Regions from separate parts of the Paenibacillus sp. FSL M7-0896 genome, predicted to be linked through region 2. Evidence: predicted binding sites of a transcription regulator. Region 2 holds the regulator's gene; each other region holds the start of a gene.
What was found. The regulator LexA, encoded in region 2, represses DNA repair genes until DNA is damaged. The targets are predictions, from matches to a motif close to CGAACATATGTTCG.
Positions count from the first base shown of each region.

Region 1: a site for LexA is predicted at 3,102-3,115, ahead of MKY12_RS33175 (putative DNA modification/repair radical SAM protein). Genes of this name have one in related genera too.
Region 3: a site for LexA is predicted at 2,908-2,921, ahead of MKY12_RS22805 (ImmA/IrrE family metallo-endopeptidase). Genes of this name have one in related genera too.

Region 1 covers NZ_CP150250.1:7,604,695-7,610,896, reverse strand. Annotated here, with positions in the region: gene MKY12_RS33185 (glycoside hydrolase family 3 C-terminal domain-containing protein) at 1-2,462, opposite strand, end outside; gene MKY12_RS33180 (hypothetical protein) at 2,773-2,964, opposite strand; gene MKY12_RS33175 (putative DNA modification/repair radical SAM protein) at 3,160-4,470, shown strand; gene MKY12_RS33170 (TIGR03915 family putative DNA repair protein) at 4,470-5,357, shown strand; gene MKY12_RS33165 (phosphoketolase family protein) at 5,424-6,202, opposite strand, start outside.
Region 2 covers NZ_CP150250.1:3,896,118-3,902,319, forward strand. Annotated here, with positions in the region: gene MKY12_RS16635 (FixH family protein) at 1-438, opposite strand, end outside; gene MKY12_RS16640 (HAD-IA family hydrolase) at 602-1,387, opposite strand; gene MKY12_RS16645 (hypothetical protein) at 1,423-1,950, opposite strand; gene MKY12_RS16650 (DUF896 domain-containing protein) at 1,998-2,207, opposite strand; gene MKY12_RS16655 (LysM peptidoglycan-binding domain-containing protein) at 2,317-2,733, opposite strand; gene lexA (transcriptional repressor LexA) at 2,931-3,557, shown strand; gene MKY12_RS16665 (L,D-transpeptidase) at 3,746-4,084, shown strand; gene MKY12_RS16670 (hypothetical protein) at 4,164-4,382, opposite strand; gene MKY12_RS16675 (hypothetical protein) at 4,497-4,718, opposite strand; gene MKY12_RS16680 (hypothetical protein) at 4,810-5,169, opposite strand; gene MKY12_RS16685 (hypothetical protein) at 5,185-5,457, opposite strand; gene MKY12_RS16690 (hypothetical protein) at 5,649-5,774, shown strand; gene MKY12_RS16695 (GNAT family protein) at 6,142-6,202, shown strand, end outside.
Region 3 covers NZ_CP150250.1:5,297,662-5,303,863, reverse strand. Annotated here, with positions in the region: gene MKY12_RS22820 (collagen-like protein) at 332-1,081, shown strand; gene MKY12_RS22815 (undecaprenyl-diphosphate phosphatase) at 1,274-2,077, shown strand; gene MKY12_RS22810 (hypothetical protein) at 2,088-2,252, opposite strand; gene MKY12_RS22805 (ImmA/IrrE family metallo-endopeptidase) at 2,345-2,869, opposite strand; gene MKY12_RS22800 (YjfB family protein) at 3,031-3,207, opposite strand; gene MKY12_RS22795 (hypothetical protein) at 3,377-3,532, shown strand; gene MKY12_RS22790 (hypothetical protein) at 3,580-3,726, opposite strand; gene MKY12_RS22785 (NucA/NucB deoxyribonuclease domain-containing protein) at 3,855-4,295, opposite strand; gene MKY12_RS22780 (glycosyl hydrolase) at 4,458-5,933, shown strand; gene MKY12_RS22775 (PH domain-containing protein) at 5,951-6,202, opposite strand, start outside.

The sequences.
Region 1 (6,202 bases), 3.7 Mb from region 2:
ATAGCCGGATCAGCCTTGAACGTATCGACCGCTTCAATAATCTCGTGCTTTCTGGAGAATACCGGCGCCTTCATGATGAACTCACAGATATTGATCGCGCAGCGTTGAAGCTCCCCGCGGGTAAGCGTGCCGTTCTCCAGAGATGCAATTGTATTGTCATCGTAAGCATTAACCTCTGCCCCATAATTACTAACGACCATGTACAGATCGTTCTGGGCGCGGACCATCCAGTTCATATTCTTACGGTCTGCCGGCCCTCCGTTCACCACATCGTTCATGATCGCCCACCAGTCGGTCATGACGATCCCCTGGAAGCCCCATTCGCCGCGAAGCAGCGTGGTGTTGAGGTCATAGTTGGAAGCCGCCCAATGCCCGTTCACCGGGTTGTAGGAGGTCATGATCGAATTGGCTCCGCCCTGCTTAACCGCGATTTCGAAGCCCTTCAGGTAGATCTCACGAAGCGCGCGTTCCGATACGACAGCATCGACCTTACTGCGGTGCTTCTCCTGGTTGTTGCAGGCAAAATGCTTCAGCGTCGCATTAGAGCCGCCCTTCATAATTCCGCGTGTGCATGCGGCAGCGAAGATTCCTGAGATCAGCGGATCTTCGGAGAAATATTCGAAGTTACGCCCGTTGAGCGGGCTGCGCCGGATATTCAGCCCCGGTCCCAGCAGTGCATCCACCTGGTTGCGCAATAATTCCTGGCCTTCCATAACATACAGTTCTTCCACCAGCTCCGCATTCCATGTAGCAGCCAGCAGGGTTCCAATTGATACCTGTGTAGCCTTCGCTCCACTGTCCATACGGATGCCGGAAGGGCCGTCCGCTGTAGCTGCAACCGGAATGCCGTAGCTGAACAGACTGTCGCTCACGCCCCCGAACGCCGATGCCGTACCCGGAGTTACCAGCGGGCTGCTCATTCCTTCGCCCCGGACAATCGCCGCCAAATCTTGGTCGCTTAGCTGGGCAATGAAGGTGCTCATGCTAACTTTTCCGTCATGGACATCTCTCAGGGTATATCCCTGATTGCCAGTCTGCGGAAGCTGCTGCGGCAGATTGCGTTCAATCCGCTCCGCCAGATCCACCTTGCGCGTTGGCACCTCGGAGGAGACAAGCTCATACGAACCGTCTGCCTTGCGGGCACCCGGCTTCATCCGCATGAAGCTCTCGGTAGGCGCCATGGCCTCTTGCAGCTGTTCCACGACCTTAAGCTCATCCAACACATAGCCTTCTTGTCCATCCAGAAGCACTGCTGATACCGCTTTGACGCTGGTTCCTGCATAGAAGCGGTAGGTTCCCGCTTCCAGCACATAAGCGGAAGCGTGCCCGGTCACTCCGGCGTCATCATAGGAAGCCATGGAATGGAGAGGGAAGCTTACAGTAAGACGCTGAGACTCGCCAGGCTCCAGCAGCTTAGTCTTAGCGAAGGCTGCCAGCGCTTTGGCCGGTTGACCCAGCTGTCCTTGCGGCGCTTCAACATACACCTGCACTACTTCTTTACCGGCATATACTGCTCCCGTATTCGTTACGGTAACGCCGATTTCAATCTGCGGCTCGCCCGCCTGGTTCACCAGCTTCGCTTCCTCCGGCTCCAGCTTGAAGGTCGTGTAAGAGATCCCGTAGCCGAATTCATACTGAACCTTATCGGGACAGAAGGTCTCGAAATAACGGTAGCCCACATAGATATCTTCCTCGTACAGGTTCTTGAACTCATTGCCGTAGTTGCGGGTCGACGGGTAATCCTCAATGGAATACGCGATGGTGTCCGTCAGCTTGCCGCTTGGCGTAACCTCGCCGGCCAGAACATCGGCGATCGCGTGGCCGCCCTCCATGCCGCCATGCCAGGAATAGATCACTGCAGAGATAGGGTTCACATAAGCGGCGTCATTTACCCAGCTCATATCGATAATGTTGGATACGTTGAGCACCACAATCGTCTGTTCAAAATGAGCCGTAACCGAGACAAGCATCGCCTTCTCATCTTCCGTCAGCCGGTAGCTGCCTGCGGTATCGGCATTATCCTGATCCTCGCCCGCCGTACGTCCAATGACCACAACCGCTTTGGCTGACTGGCTTCTTGCCTGTTTCACCAGCTCATCCGTAAGCGGCATTTCCTTCTGGTTCCACGGCTCCGCAGCCCATACCTTGCCGCCGTCATCGAACGGGTTAAGTCCGATCCAGGCCTCGTAGGCTGCAGCCAGCTCTTCATTCACGCTAATGTTCTTCTTGCTGCGCAGTCCATCCAGCAGATTGGTCGTATATGCAACGTGAACGCTACCGCCCGATCCTGTACCGCTGCGGTAATAATTCACCTGTATTCTGCCAAAAACAGCAACGCTCTCACCGTTACCCAGCGGAAGCACCTGTCCCTCATTCTTAAGCAGTACCGCACCTTCTGCGGCTACCGTCCGGCTAAATTCTGCAAAACCCTCTAACGGCACTCCAATGTTCTGTGTACTCAATTGGTTTCCTCCTGTATGTTCATTTCCCATGCTGTGGGTTGATTCTATAGATAACGCCCTCCCAGTAGGGATGTACGTTACCTTGAATCTGTATGGTCCTTCATATAGCATATCCTTCTAAGAATATAAGCTCCAGCCAGATTATTCAAGCACCGCTTGCCGGATCGCCGGGATGCAGACCTGTCTGCATAAATTTTTTTAGTTAAAAAGACAGTTCTAAAATAAAAAGACACCTGTGCGGGCGTCTTTCAAGCCTGTTCCTATGCAATCCGCTCCGCCTGAATAGATACGTCCGGATCTTCTATTTATTTCATCTGCGGCGGCGGCCCTTCATCATGCGGTTGTACATAATAAGAGCAGCAACAATCATGCCCAGCATGGCTACACTGCCTGCCGATTCCTGCGACATGCCGAACATAAGGCAAATACTTGTCACTAACTGTCTTGTCAGCAGCGCAACCGCAATCAGCATGATGGGCCGCCATATGTTATATCCTCTCACTTCAGCAACACTCCTAACCCGAATTTCAATAACCGTATGATTCCTCATTCCATGAACCATCAGTTTCTATTATAGCACAAGAAGGAATGCGCATACATTTTACTGGCGGCAAGGGAGGCGGAATGCACTTTTTGACAAGAACGTATGTTCGGGATATAATACCCTCATATGAGGGGGATTGAGACCGTGGATGTAATGGAGAAACTAGAGATTCTGACCGCTTCTGCCAAATACGATGTGGCGTGCACTTCAAGCGGTTCGGACCGCAAGGGCCAGACCGGGGCGCTCGGCAACACCACCGCGATGGGCATCTGCCACAGCTTCGCGGCGGACGGGCGCTGTATCTCGCTGCTGAAGGTGCTGATGACCAACGGTTGTGTATATGATTGTGCGTACTGTATCAACCGCAAGTCCAACCCCATCCGCCGGGCGGCCTTCACCCCCGAAGAGATCGCAGATATCACCATGCAATTCTACCGCCGTAATTATATAGAGGGACTATTTCTTAGCTCAGGCATTATGCGCAGTCCCGACTACACCACCGAGCAGCTGATCTCAGCGCTTGAGCTGCTGCGCAATGTCTATGATTTCAACGGTTATATTCATGTAAAAGCCATCCCCGGAGCAGACGATGCCCTGCTGTCCAGACTTGGGCTGCTTGCCGACCGCATGAGCGTCAACATTGAACTGCCCTCGCAGGAGAGTCTCGGACGGCTCGCCCCCGATAAAAGCAAGGTGTCCATCCTGAAGCCGATGGGGCTGATCACGAACCGGATCAAGGAGAACCGCTCCGATATCGTCCAGTATAATCACGCACCCCGCTTCGCTCCGGCTGGACAGAGCACCCAGATGATCGTGGGAGCCACGCCAGATACCGATTACCAGATCCTTAATCTGACGGAGGGCTTATACCACAAGTACGCACTCAAACGTGTCTTCTTCTCGGCCTACACCCCGGTGGTGGAGGATTCCCTCCTACCCGCTCTGGACACCAAGCCACCGCTGCTGCGCGAACACCGGCTCTATCAAGCCGATTGGCTCCTGCGCTTCTACGGCTTCAAAGCGAATGAATTATTGGATGAGGCCGTGCCGAACTTCAACCCGCTGCTGGACCCCAAATGCAGCTGGGCCGTTAACCACCGGGAGCAGTTCCCCGTTGAGATCAACCGCGCCCCGTACGAGATGCTGCTGCGTGTACCCGGCATCGGCGTAAGAAGCGCACAGCGGATCGTGAAGGCCAGACGGGCCGGATCGCTCGATTTCCATGCGCTGAAGAAGCTGGGCGTGGTCCTCAAGCGTGCCCAGTTCTTCATCACCTGTAAGGATAAGCCGCTGGAGGGGCTGAAGGTAAGCGAGCATACGCTGCTTCGCTCACTCATGTCCGGGGAGCAGCTCGCTCTCCAGCAGCCGCAGGTAGAGCAGCTCACGCTGTTCGACGACTTTAACCTCTCCACCTTGCCCGCCGCCGGGGACTGGAACAGCTTCAACAAGGGGGCGAAGGCCTGATGTTCAAGCCGTCCGCACTGGCGTACACCTATGACGGAAGCTTCGAGGGTCTGCTGTGCTGTGTATTTGAGAGCTATGCCTGGAAGGAGATACCGCTGGCGATTCATGCTGAAGGCGGGGAAATAGGCCTGCTGCTGGAAGCGAAATGGATTGAGACCGACAAAGACAAGGCCGCACGGGTACTGAAGTCCCTGCCGCTGCGGATCAGCCGCGAAGCCGAGGAGCTGGTGCGTCTGGGCTTCTGGAGCTGCGCTCCCGAGAAGGAAATGCTGCTGCTGAACTTCCTGTATCTCGGCTTCAAGCATGGCCGCAAGGTGATGAATATGCTGGCTGATGATACTGTTAACAGTCTGATGAAGGCCGTTCAGCAGCTCCGGCATGAAGCGCATCTGTATACAGGCTTCGTCCGCTTCTCTGTATACGGCCCGGTCATGGCCGCAGTCATTGAACCGCAGGGCTATGTGCTGCCTGTAATCCGGGAACACTTCTGCGACCGGTTCCAGGGGGAGAGCTTCATGATCTACGACCAGACGCACGGGGCGGCGCTGATTCATGAGCCCGGACGGGAGGCCATCGTTCCCTTAAGCGGGTGGACTCCACCCGAGCCCGATGAGACCGAGGAAGCGTACCGCCGCTTATGGACCGGCTTCTATCACGCCATCGGCATCAAGGAGCGCCGCAATGACCGGCTGCGTTCCTCTAAGATGCCGAAGCGCTATTGGAAGCACATGTTGGAGATGAATGGGAGTAATGGTGTCCCTGTACTCACCGCGGCGCAGCGGAAGAAGGTATTGCAGCCGGAGACCTCATCGATCCCGGACACCCCGGAGACCATAATCCAGCTCCAATCATCGGACACAAAAAGCGCCCCGCAGCCATCAACATGACTAACCGGGGCGCTCCTTAATTGAAGCCTACTATATTATTAATGAAATAACACTATCGTCCTAACCTTAGTTCAAAGCCTTCCATACCCAGTTCTCAACCTCTGGGAGGTCGATGCCCTCTTCACGGATGTACGCGTGGTGCTTCTGCACCATAGCATCCATCTCGTCAGCGATAGCCTGGTATTTGCTTGCTTCCGGCAGACTCAGCACCGCTTCCTTCGTGAGGTCGAAGCGGTCCATCTGGTTGAGTACACGCATATCGAACGGTGTCGTGATGTCGCCATTCTCGCGGTAGCCGTGCACATGCAGGTTATGGTTGTGGCGGTCGAAGAACAGGTCTTTGATCAGGCCTTCATAGCCGTGGAAGGCGAAGATGACCGGTTTGTCTTTTGTGAAAAATTGATCAAACTCATCGTCAGACAAGCCGCGCGGATCGAGCTTCTGGCTTCTCAGCTTCAGCAGATCTACCACGTTGATATAGCGGATCTTCAGCTCAGGCAGCTTCTCATGCAGGATCGAGATCGCAGCCAAGGCTTCCATAGTTGGTTCTGTACCGGAAGAAGCAATTACGAGATCCGGCTCGCCGCCTTTGTCGGTGCTGGCCCAGTCAATGATTTTGAGTCCTTTAGTTACCAGCTCCTGAGCTTCATCGGCCGAGAACCACTGCGGACGCGGATGCTTGGAGGATACGATCAGGTTGATCTTCTGACGGTCATTCAGGATCGTGTCGAATACAGCCAGCAGGCTGTTCGCATCGGACGGCAGATACTCACGGATGAATTCAGGCTTCTTGTCAGCCAGATGGCCGAGCAGACCCGGATCTTGGTGGGTATAACCGTTATGGT
Region 2 (6,202 bases):
CTGCGTCCGGGCAGTCACATGTGAAGTGACACTGAATTCGCCTGCCTCTGCAAAGGTATGTTCCCCGACATAAGCCCCTTCTCCGGCACTTTCACCCTTGATTTCAACCTTCTTGGTCTTATCCGCTGCCTCGTTGACCTCAAACATTACTTCTCTCGCATCATCCACTGGTTCACCATCCTGTGTCACCACAGCCTTGAAGCTAACTGCCGTCCCTGCGGTTACTTCCTCCGGGGTCCAGCTCAGCTCCACCTTAATCGGTGACATGGAGGAATTGGCCGCAGCATGCATCTGCATCTCATCTTCCTTATTCCCCGAGCATCCGGCTAGCGTCATCCCCATCACAATGCATATAAGTCCCCTGCGTATCCTTGGCTTCATCATCTGAAGTCCTCCCGGTTCATAGGTAGATTCTTCTTCATCCACGAACATATCCATTCTATATTACAATGAAAGTCAGATCGCTACTCTTCTTATTATACACATTTTATTCAATTTGCCTTAAAGAAGCTGCATGATTCACTCGTGAACATGAGAATAGTCATATCTTTATAAAAAAAGCCAATATCCGAAAATAGGATACTGGCCTCATAGAATTCAATTATAAGGAGTCTACCAGCGGCAGAAGCTCCGAGAGATGGCTGATCTGGTAATCCGGTGTAATCTCCGGGTCGGAGGCTTTGCTATTTCGGTTGATCCAGACCGTAGTCAGTCCGGCAGACAAGCCCCCAAGAATATCTGTCGTAAGCTTATCGCCCACCATTATACCTTGTTCCGGAGTAATATCCAGCAGTCCGAGCGCATGCTCGAAGATTCCCTTGTCCGGCTTGCCTTTGCCGAAGCTTCCCGAAATCACAATGTGGTCAAAATACGGGGTAAGCTCCGGCACACCATCCAGCTTCTCCTGCTGAAGAGCCGGGCAGCCGTTCGTCAGCAGCAGCAGCTTCACCTTACCGCGCAGCTCGTCCAGCACCTGAAGCGTCTCCTCATAGATATAAGGACGGCTGCGGCGCTCTGCGGCGAACTTGTCAGCCAGCTGTGCAGCCAGCGCTTCATCCTCTACCCCGAGTGAGGCCAGGCCACGGCGCCAGGATTCCTTACGGTAGACAGGGGCAAGCTGTTCCAGTTGACGGAACTCAGGCTGCTCACCGGCAGTGAAGTTCGCCCACAGCGCTTCATACGGGTTAATACCGATCAGCTTCGTGAACGGATACGTCTCATAGGATTCGTAAAGTGTACGGGCTTCCCTGCGTACAGCAGCTTCCAGCTCCCCGGGATCAACGGAATCTCCAGCAGCCTCACAAGCATAGCGGAAGGCTTCTTCCACACTGCGGTCATCCCACAGCAGAGTATCGTCAAGGTCAAATAGAACGGCGGTAATCGGCATTTGTTCTCCCACTCCCTATATGCTGGTCTGTCTTGCTATTCGTGCACGACCTCAATGTTGTTGTTCTTGGCGAACTGCTCCAGGCGTTCCCCCATCGCAGCAGTGTCATAACGGTTAATCAGCTTGGAGAAAATCCACTGCTTGCGCTTACCCTTATACTTAATGGTAACTACACTGCGCGATAAAGTGATCTTCTCAATATCCGCCGCAGCCAGGAAGCGTTCGCGGTTGTATTTAATAGTAGAGATACGCGCACGCTCAACCTTAAGAAACGGACGGCGGAAGAACAGCAGCGCAGCGAGCAGGAAGTACAGCACTACACCCAGCCAGTTGGCCAGAATCCCGCTTCCTTTGGCTTCGTCAATTGAGCCGACCACCCAGAACATGATACCGAGCAGCATCAGTACAACGGGGAATACGATATTTCGGCCTTTGAAAATATCGATGCTTTTCGCGGCAGTCTTAGTGCTGGAAGTGTAAATGGAGTCCTTCCCCTGCTTCTTTCTTTGCTGGTTAATTTGCTTCGTGTTGCGTTGAACCATTCTTTCCCAAGAACGGGCCATGTAAGTTCCCCCTAGTCATCCTGTATTATCTATGAAAAGGCAACAGGCTAATGCTTAAGTCCGTTATTGCCTTCTTCATGCTCCGGATTGTCCACAATTTCGATGGTATCAAGCTGGGCCCGAAAGTTAGTGCGGATATTCCCCAGGTAAATCTCGCGGAGCTTGGCACGTTCAGCCAGTTCCTCTTCATTCAGGCCGCCGTTCTTAGCTTTGCGTGCCAATTCATTGATGCGTGCGACCAATTCGTCAATATTCAATACGTTTCCCTCCCTCTAAATTCATTTTAACTTTGCCATGAGAAAAAGAGCTTGTCAAGGTCTACCCCCTGAAAGCTCTCCGAGTCGATCATTAGCCTGCTGCATTCCTTCAGTATAAAGGTAAAGTCAGAATATCTCCGGCCTTAATGACGCTGTTCTCCAAATGATTACTCTTCATTATTCCTTCTATATATACGGCTGTCTTCATGTCCCCAGGCTTGTTGCTTAACGCAATACTCCATAAGGTATCCCCGCGTTCGACTACGATCCGCTTATCCGGCTTCATCGACGAGACCGAACCGGCAAAAACATTCCCCACCACAGTGAATCCCGAAATAACAAGCATCAGCACCAGGACCAGCTTCATCAGGCTGACCTGACGGAATAGTGATGAGAGCGCAGCGAGACTATGAAGAATACCGTCCTTGATCTTGGTTACATAACTATGAGCAGTTGGATTACTGGGAGCGGACACCTTGATATCCTCATTATTGTAGATGCTGTTGTATGTACTATACTTTAACATGATTATCATCCTCCAAACACATGTTCTTGCTTTCGAAAATAATATAACACGAACATGTGTTTCGATCAATAGTTTTTTCGGAACATTTGTTCTCTTTATTTCCGTTCTCTTATTTTCCTCATTTTAGAACTTATGTTTGTACGAACGGAAGTTCTATGTTATAATTTTCCCAAACATAGTATATGGGGTTGATACCGATGTCAAAGATTTCTAGTCGTCAGCTGGCGATCCTGGAATTTATACGTAATGAAGTCCGCAGCAAGGGTTATCCTCCGTCCGTCCGCGAGATTGGCGAGGCTGTCGGCCTGGCCTCCAGCTCAACCGTGCATGGTCACTTGGACCGGCTTGAGAAGAAGGGCCTGATCCGGCGTGACCCAACGAAACCGCGTGCCATTGAATTACTCGGCCAGGAAGATTCAGAGAATGTGCATCAATTCGTCCAGACCGTTACCCGCATCCCGGTAGTGGGTAAGGTTACAGCTGGTGTTCCTATTACAGCAACAGAGAATATTGAGGATTACTTCCCGTTGCCTGCTCATTATGTAGGTGATAACAAGGTATTTATGCTATCTGTCCTTGGTGACAGTATGGTGGATGCCGGAATTATGAACGGGGATTATGTCATCGTGCGCCAGCAGCAGACTGCCGACAACGGCGATATTGTTGTAGCGATGACCGAAGAAGATGAAGCAACTGTCAAGACCTTCTACAAGGAACGGGATCATATCAGGCTGCAGCCGGAGAATCCGGCGTACGAGCCTCTCCGCCTCAACCGCGTTACAATTTTGGGCCGGGTCATCGGATTATTCCGCGATATCCACTAATCTACTCCCCGCTTAAGAACAGGCTGCTCCGCACCATGCGAAGCAGCCTGTTTTATGTTCATTTTACTTCGTGTGGTGGCCAAAAAGCTGTATACAAACATTTGTTCGCATTCAGCTTTTTGGCCATTTTTTCTGCGAACCGCTGCATAGCTCCGCACATATCCTGTTACAAAGGAGTGCTGATCTGTATGCCCAATTACCGAATTATCGTCGATCTGTCACAGCGCATGCTGTATCTGCTGGATAATGACGTTGTCACCAGAGGCTTCCCTGTCGGCATCGGCAAAATGTTAACCGTCTCGCCTGTAGGCGAATACACCATCATTAACAAACAGCCCAATCCGGGCGGTCCGTTCGGTGCCTTCTGGATGGGACTGTCCAAGCCGCATTACGGCATCCACGGAACCAATGACCCATCCTCCATCGGCCACATGGTCTCACACGGCTGTATTCGAATGTATAACGCAGATGTTCTGGCTCTAGCCGCCCTCGTTCCCATAGGTACCCGTGTCACCATCCGGGAATAGGAACGTCGCAAAAACCCTTGAGACGCCAGATTGCGTCCCAAGGGTTCCTGTGACTCATATAAATTAGAGCGGATACAGACTACAGCACACTTCTCAACAGACGGATAGCCACCGTATTCAAACGGATGGCCTCGCGGATCGATTCTCTGGCTGCCAGCAGTTCTCTTCTGGCCCGCGAACCTCTAGGCACCCTGCGCAGATTCTCATTGATCTCTTCCAGTCTCTCCAGCAGGATTGCCCGCTGTGTCAGCAGGACATTAATGGCTCTGCGAATCCGGTTACGTTCTCTTTGGCTCATCTTTACACCTCTTTTACACTTGGATAGTATAAGAGATGCCAAGAATGGCTCCAAAGATTGTGTGATTCGGCAGTAATGTTAGTTAGAGCTGCAGGTAGTGGGCAGCGAATCTGCTTACTTCTTGTTCAATCGTACCCGGAATTCAAATTCATCGCGTCTATAAGTCATTCCGGCCAGCACAATGTACTCCGGTGTCCATTTCTGTACAGGTCCGGCATAATCAGCAATCACATGCGGTTTGCCATCAACCAGCTGAACGACGTAGACCTGTACCTGTGCCAGTGCGGCAGCGAATAGATCAGCATCACTGGACAGTACTTTATAAGCCGTATTCAACTTCGTTCCTCCTTGTTCCACAACCATATTAAAGATTCCGTCTCGAATCTATTCAATTATACCGGGTCATGGAACAATATGTAAACCATATTTACAGCTTAATAAACAGGATTTTGAACAATCCGATATACTTCTTCGTGGCCCCGCCATCCCGGGTAAAAAAATTGGTATTCTTAAGGTCCGGTACACTGAATACAGAAAACAAAATGTAGTTATCCCTCACGGTCAAAGACTCAATTACAGGCTGGGCCACCTGCTTGGTAATTCCGTCGCCTATTTCCTGACCGAGCGTATTTTCCAGATTCTTTACAGAATATTCACTGAATGCTTCCTTTCCCGGATTCGTAACCGCCATCACAATCAGAACAAGGATAAGAACCAGTAACGACTTACCGCCCGATCTCCTGCGGACTCTGCGTACAGGGCTTGGCGTATCATAACGCGAATTCATTCTTTTTCCCCTCTACTACAGAATATATAGTATCTCTAGCAACATGACCCCCAGCGGATTCAACATCATCCGGTAGACGAACAGCATCCCACCTGTAATGCCACTGCCCCCGACATCAACGCTGCTCCAATCCCACAACGGCAGAGCCGGCGCATCCAGCCCATATTGCTCCATAAGCCTAGCTTGGGTCTCCGCTGGCACAGCCGCTCCTTCCGCCCCAGCCACCGGACATGTTAGCGCCAGGATGAGCATCAGCGAAAGCATAATCTTATATGTATTCTTCATCATCCGCTCCCATGTCTGCCACTAGAATTCTCTTCTGGTTAAGTATATAGGAGATGGAATAGTATGTAAAATGATTTGATCTGGAGTTATAATTCCATTATATTATGATGTGAGAGCTTTGTTCAGTCGTCATCATCACTCCTCTCCCCCATACTAAAAATCGGGAGAGTTTTTTTTATGTAGGAGGTAAATGTATGAATGGAAATAAAGTTATCATCATTCTTCTGTCCATATCCATACTGGGTGTAATCCTTTACTTCGGAATAGCTTATGGACTGCTATGGTATATCATCCGGCCCCCGATTCCTCTCGAAGAATAATCTATTAAACCTGGGAGGAAACGTTGAATGGATTTTCGCTTAAGGCAATGCCGCTCATCCAAGGCGTTCTGATCACCGAATATTCGCCAGAGATCCTCGCTACGATTAACCAACTTACAGAGCAGCTAGGCACATACTACGTTTGGTGGGAGTAGGCGCCTTTTTTATAAACATACTTCGGAATAACTTATATACTAATGTAGCAGATCTTCCGCCCTCCCCCGTTTGACTTTGAACAATAATCTTAGAACTTCACCATCTAAGTAATGTCATCATGTTAAGATTACTTATAATCAAAAAGCACCTCCAAAATATATATTTCATGAGATAAACTTATAGAATCGTGATATTATTTGGAGGTGTACTTATGCGAAATATAGATTATACAAACTATTATTGGCAGGATGATGAAATTAGATTGCGTTCAA
Region 3 (6,202 bases), 1.4 Mb from region 2:
ACTACACTATCTTATTAGGGAGGTGTCCGTATTGAGTTGTCCAGACGATAAAAAATGTCATCCTAAAAAAATCGTCACCCTTGTTCCTTCAAAAAGAAAAAGAAAAGAACATCGGAAAGTTGTTAAAAAAGTGATTAAAAAGGTGGTTAAAGTAACCTGTCCACCGCCTGAAGTCAATGTCACTACTCCTACCGTCATTGGTCCCACAGGGCCCCAAGGAGCACAGGGCTCCCCAGGCATACCGGGAATCCCGGGGGCAAGAGGCCCCCAGGGAACAGCAGGTCCTCAGGGACCTGCCGGTGGCCCTCCAGGGCCCCAAGGCCCCCAAGGTGTGCCCGGGCCATCCGGAGCGATAGGCCCCCAGGGAGCAGCGGGGCCCGTTGGCCCGCAAGGGGCGCAGGGAGTTCCGGGAGCGCAGGGCCTCATAGGTCCCCAGGGCCCGCAGGGTGAACCTGGTCCGGCGGGAGCGATTGGGCCGCAAGGCATTGCCGGAGCTACTGGGCCGGCCGGAGCGGCAGGAGCTGCAGGGCCGGCGGGAGCCACAGGAGCCACTGGGCCAGCCGGAGCCGCAGGAGCCGCAGGAGCTGCAGGAGCGACCGGGGCAACAGGAGCAACCGGGGCAACAGGGGCAACAGGGGCAACAGGAACGGCGGGAGGGGTATTAGGATTTGCTGATTTCTTTGCTCTGATGCCTCCTGATAATGCGGCAACGGTAGCGCCGGGCACAGATGTAAGCTTTCCTCAAGATGGCCCTACCAGCGGGACAACGATTACCCGGATCGGGCCGAGTTCTTTTAATTTAGCGGCCATTGGGACGTATCAAGTGCTGTTTCAGGTTAGCGTGACCGAAGCCGGACAACTAATCTTGACTTTAAATGGTGCAGATCTCGCTTATACCGTAGTTGGGCGGGCAACAGGTACCTCACAAATCGTAGAAATGGCGATCGTGCAAACAACGGTCATTAACAGTATTCTAACCGTTCGCAATCCTGCCGGAAATGCCGCTGCACTTACGATTACTCCTCTTGCGGGAGGAACAAGACCCGTTTCAGCACATCTTGTTATTACACAATTAGCATAGCGGCTATTTTACGAATAGAGCATAATGAAATTTTGCCACCAGTAGCTTGGTGGCTTTTTTGTGATCACAATAAACCACATGACATTTATGTCACACCAACTCCCATATTGTTAGCTCATTCGATGGGGAATTCCATCTTAGCCTCTTATACTGGAAATATATTGATTCACTTCCGAAAGGGGCTATTCACCAGTGACTGAAGCTATCAAAGCAATTATATTAGGGATTATTGAGGGGTTGACTGAATTTTTGCCGGTCTCGTCTACCGGGCACCTTATCCTGGCAGGGGATCTGCTGAAGTTCGAGGGGGAGGCTGCGGTTACCTTCAAAATCGTGATCCAGCTAGGTGCGGTAATGGCCGTGTTGCTGCTGTATTGGAAGAAGTATGTGAACATCGGGATCAATATGCTGAAGCTGGATTTCTCCAAGAGCAAGGGACTGAACGCCATCCACATGCTCCTGGCTATGGTTCCGGCACTAGTGGTGTATCTGCTCTTCAAAGACACGATCAAGAGCCAGTTATTCGGCCCCAAGCCGGTCCTCATTGGTCTGATTGCCGGTGGTCTCTTGATGATCTTCGCTGCACGCAGCAGGAGATCCGTAACGTCAGAGACGGTAGACGGGATAAACTACAAGCAAGCCTTCGGCATCGGGCTGTTCCAGTGTCTGGCGCTGTGGCCCGGGTTCTCCAGATCCGGTTCGACGATCTCAGGCGGTCTGCTGCTGGGAACCAGCCAGAAAGCCGCTGCGGACTTCACCTTCCTGATCTCCGTGCCGGTGATGTTCGGAGCAAGCCTCCTGGACCTGTATGACAGCAGGGATCTACTCAGTACAGATACGCTGACCCTGATGCTGATCGGATTCGTGACGTCCTTCCTCGTAGCCATGATTGCTGTAGTCACGTTCATCAAGCTGATCAAGCGGCTCCGCCTGGAGTGGTTCGCGCTGTACCGGTTCGTGTTAGCGGGGCTGTTCTATGTAATTGTTATACTGTAAAATCCTGCTCTCAGCCGTATTCCTTAGGCTCCTGCAGCAGGATGGAGAAGGTCTGGGTAACGTGGTCCACTTCAATCGTCTCGATACCCACAAAATCCGGAATTTCAGGATGAACGGCATCCACGCTATATTCAGGATGAGTCAGCAATAATTGAATGACTTTCAAGGCTTCCACGTTGATCTTGATCCCCTTTACAGTAGAATCTAACCCTGTTATAGAGGGGAATCTCCGCCCTCCGGGTCTATAGCGTATTATCCCCGCAGCGCTTAGCGAATATGTCTGTGGATGATATTTCTGTCTTCGTTACGTTCCATAACAGCCATTAATTGCCCCTGGAAAATCCGTCTCTGGATCTGGTCGATCCGCTGCAGCGCGAGGGGAACGGGAACCTGGAACGCTACAGCCAGCTCGGCAACGGCATCCTCACGAAGCTCGGGCAGCGTATTCGCGGAAATCATACTATAGGGCATGGAGGCATACAGAATGAACCGGTCGGATTCATCTCTCTGCGCCTGCGTGAACACTCCGGGCATAAGCGTAGACTTGCCGGCATGCCGCAGCAGATGACAGAGCTCGTGGAGGAATTCCAGCCGCTGCAGCTCGGGAGGGAGGCGGTTGTCGATGAACATACTGTACATTCCGGCCGCAGCCTCAATCGCCTTGCTTCTGACATCCAGATAGTGTACCCAGATATTGAGCTGCTTCGCTATGTAATCAATGGAGATATCGGCCGGCTTGCGGACGCCAATGCGCTGGTATAGATCCTCTGTCCATTTCTCCAAAGCGGTCATCTGATAATAGCCTTGCATAATCAATCACCCCATATATAAGATCGTATGTTCGTGTTATTGGCCAAAAGAAAAGCCCTTAAGGGCTAAGCAGCAGTTCAGCACGTACTCTTCAACGGCTGAAATATGGAACGGGTGTTCCTATGTATGTAAGCATAAAGGAATTACGCCCGAATATCAAGTGTTTTTCCCAAGGTGGGGTGCGTGGCCTGACTCAGCATCTGAACCATATCCTGGGCGCTGCTCTGCGCCTGCTCCTTGGCAAGGCTCATCACCTGCAGCCCTGCGGCCTGCTGTAAGGATGACTGGCTCATCACTACGGATAATGCAGCAATATCCATCCGGCATTCCTCCCTTCATTTGTTGTTAAGCTATTGCTTCATACTCTATATCGACTACTGGACGCCTGTCCGTTAGGTAAAAGGCATTTCTTTGCCAATTGGCCCATGCAACGGGGCGGAATTCCACATATTCTGTGCTGTATTCAATATTCAAGAGGAGGAATTAATTATGGGAGCAGAGTATGGTTGCGGTTGTGGAAATAACGTAGGTGGAGTGAATCAGGGACCTCCAATCGTTCCGGTAGTAAGCCCTTGGACTTCGACAGGTGCCATTCTGGTTCTGTTCATTCTGCTGGTTATCATCACTAAAGCCTGTTTGTTCTAGAACCGCCTATAGCCAGTGTAGCCCTGTCCGGCCTGTGCCGGATAGGGCTATTTCTTTTTCTTCTTATGAGCACGGACCGTTGGCCCGATCTGGCGTTTGATTCTGCCTGTAGCTGCATCGGTTTCAATAATATAGAGCTCCTTGACTGTTCCTGCAAGCGCGAACCATTCCTGTAAGGCTTCAGCTTCGGACATAGGGCCGTACAGCCGTTTGCCCCGATAACAGATATAGAACACTTCCGGCTCTCCATCTAAGTTATATTATCCCATTTCATTCTACGCTTTATCGCAGTGAAATTGAACAACATCCCCCACAGGCCGGCCTATTTGAAAATAAACTCCACACGCGTACCGTCTGCGAACGCCTCCAGCTGATTGCCGACCCAGCTTCCCGCTCCGCGGTTATCACTGGGTGTTATGTACTCAATATGCGCCCCGGCTCCGCCTTCATCACACATGGCCATCGGCCATTCATCCCGGTCATAGCCTTTCTTCGTGGGGACTCCCTTCAGAGACGCCTTGCGGTTCTCCTCCGCCTCCTTGCGGTTGATCGTGCAGATGGCCGACTCTCCCTTACGGATGGCCTTCTGGATGTGCCTCGCGGTCTCCGGGTAGCGGTCTGCCGGGAACTTCAGCTTCACGACCTCCGAAGGATTCGCAGAAGGGGTCTGCGGCAGCCATTGCCCGTTCTCCTCCAGCAGGTAGGCGGCAAGACTGAGCAGGGCGATAATGATGAGACTGATGATGGACTTTTTGGCTTTCATATCTGCTCCTTTGTAAGTGGGTATGGGTATAATGCCTATGCCCTGAATAGTATAGCGTAAGAATACCGGATTGCGACAGTCCGAATTCTGTGCATTTGCCGTGCTGAAGTTCCACAATTCGTCATAATATGTACAAACACAAGGAAAAGGATGGTGGAAAATGTGGAACAGCGCAACCTCAGGGACCTGCTGGATTCAGCCTCGCGGCTGATAGGTGATGTGCAGTGGCAAGCGGCTTTTCGCAAAATACAGATGTCTCCCGCTGACGCGGAGCTGGGGGCGCCTGCACGGAAGCTGCTGGAGACGCTGTACTGGCTGCAGGGCCAGGGAATGATCAGCGGTCAGCATGATTACCTGGAGAGCCCGGATGATATCAACAACAAGCTTAAGAATACGGCTGGCAGCTATGCCGGACTGCACGGCTATGAGATGGGGCCGATCAGCAACCAGACGGAGAAGCTCATCAGCAGCCAGCGGCAGGGCGTAACCGACAGTGCGATCCGCTGGCACAAGGCCGGGGGGATCGTAGCGATGACCTATCATGCCAACCTGCCGGGCAGCGCTCCAGCTTGGACGAATGTCTCCATGAGCCTCAGCGAAGCTAATTTCAGCAAGTACATCACACCGGGAACGCCAGAGTATACGGCAATGATTGCTGAGCTGGATAAGGTAGCTGTTTTCCTGAAAAAGCTCAATGACGCCGGTGTTCCCGTACTCTGGAGACCCTACCACGAGATGAACGGCGGCTGGTTCTGGTGGGGGCAGAAATCCTCCTTCGTCACCCTCTGGGAGATCATGTTCCAGCGGTACACCGTCTATCATAAGCTGCACAATCTGCTGTGGGTATGGAGTCCGAATGCCAAGAACAAGAATAGTGAGGAGCCGGCGAAGTATTATCCGGGCAGCGGCAGAGTGGATGTGCTGGCAGCAGATATTTTCGAGGGGGATTACAAGGTAAGCCATCATGATACGCTGTGGGACCTGGGGCGCGGCAAGCTGATCGCCATCGGCGAGAACGGGGAGCTTCCTCCGCCAGCTGTGCTGGCAGGCACGCAGAACAAATGGAGCTACCAGATGACCTGGGGCAAGATGCTGTACGAGCGCAATAAGGATGCAGTAATTCAAGCTTTTATGAAGAATAGTGCCGTGTTCTCCAGAGATGATTATTCGGCCAAGGCTGCGGCGTATGCTTCTTCAGGAGGGGTACTCCCCAAGCCGGGCCTCTATGGGCAGTATTATAACAATATTACACTTATCGGCACGCCTGCCCTCACCCGGACAGATGCCAATATTAACTTCGTCTGGAGGCAGGCGGCGCCTGATCCGGCCGTTCACGCAGATCTGTTCTCCGTACGCTGGAGCGGTCGAATAAGCGCTGCCTACAGTGAGACCTATACGATCTACTCGTATTCAGATGACGGAATCCGGATATGGATCGACGGGAAGCTGATTATTGACAGCTGGATTAAGCAGAGCGGGCAGGAGCGGCAAGGCACAGTGAGTCTGATTGCAGGGAAGCTGCATGAGCTGAAGGTGGAGTACTATGAGAACCAGGGGGATGCGCGGGCGGTACTGATGTGGGAGAGCCCCAGCCAGGCCAAAGGCGTAATTCCGGCAGGAGCCCTCTACCTTCCATAACCAAGTGTAACGAAGCGTCAGATATGCTCGCGGTAGCTGATGTTGTTGGCGATTTTCTCGTCACGGACGGCTTGGCGCAGGATATCCTTGACAGCTTGAACCTTACGGATTCTATAGAAGGGGAGCTGTGGAGATGAAGCATCATCCGACAAAATGATCAGCGTCCCGATGCCCAGCATACGCTGCATAACCGACTGAGTGACAGAGAAATCATTGACCCGCAACAGCTCGATTTCTTCGACATCCTTGCCGATCAGTCCGCTCTTCAC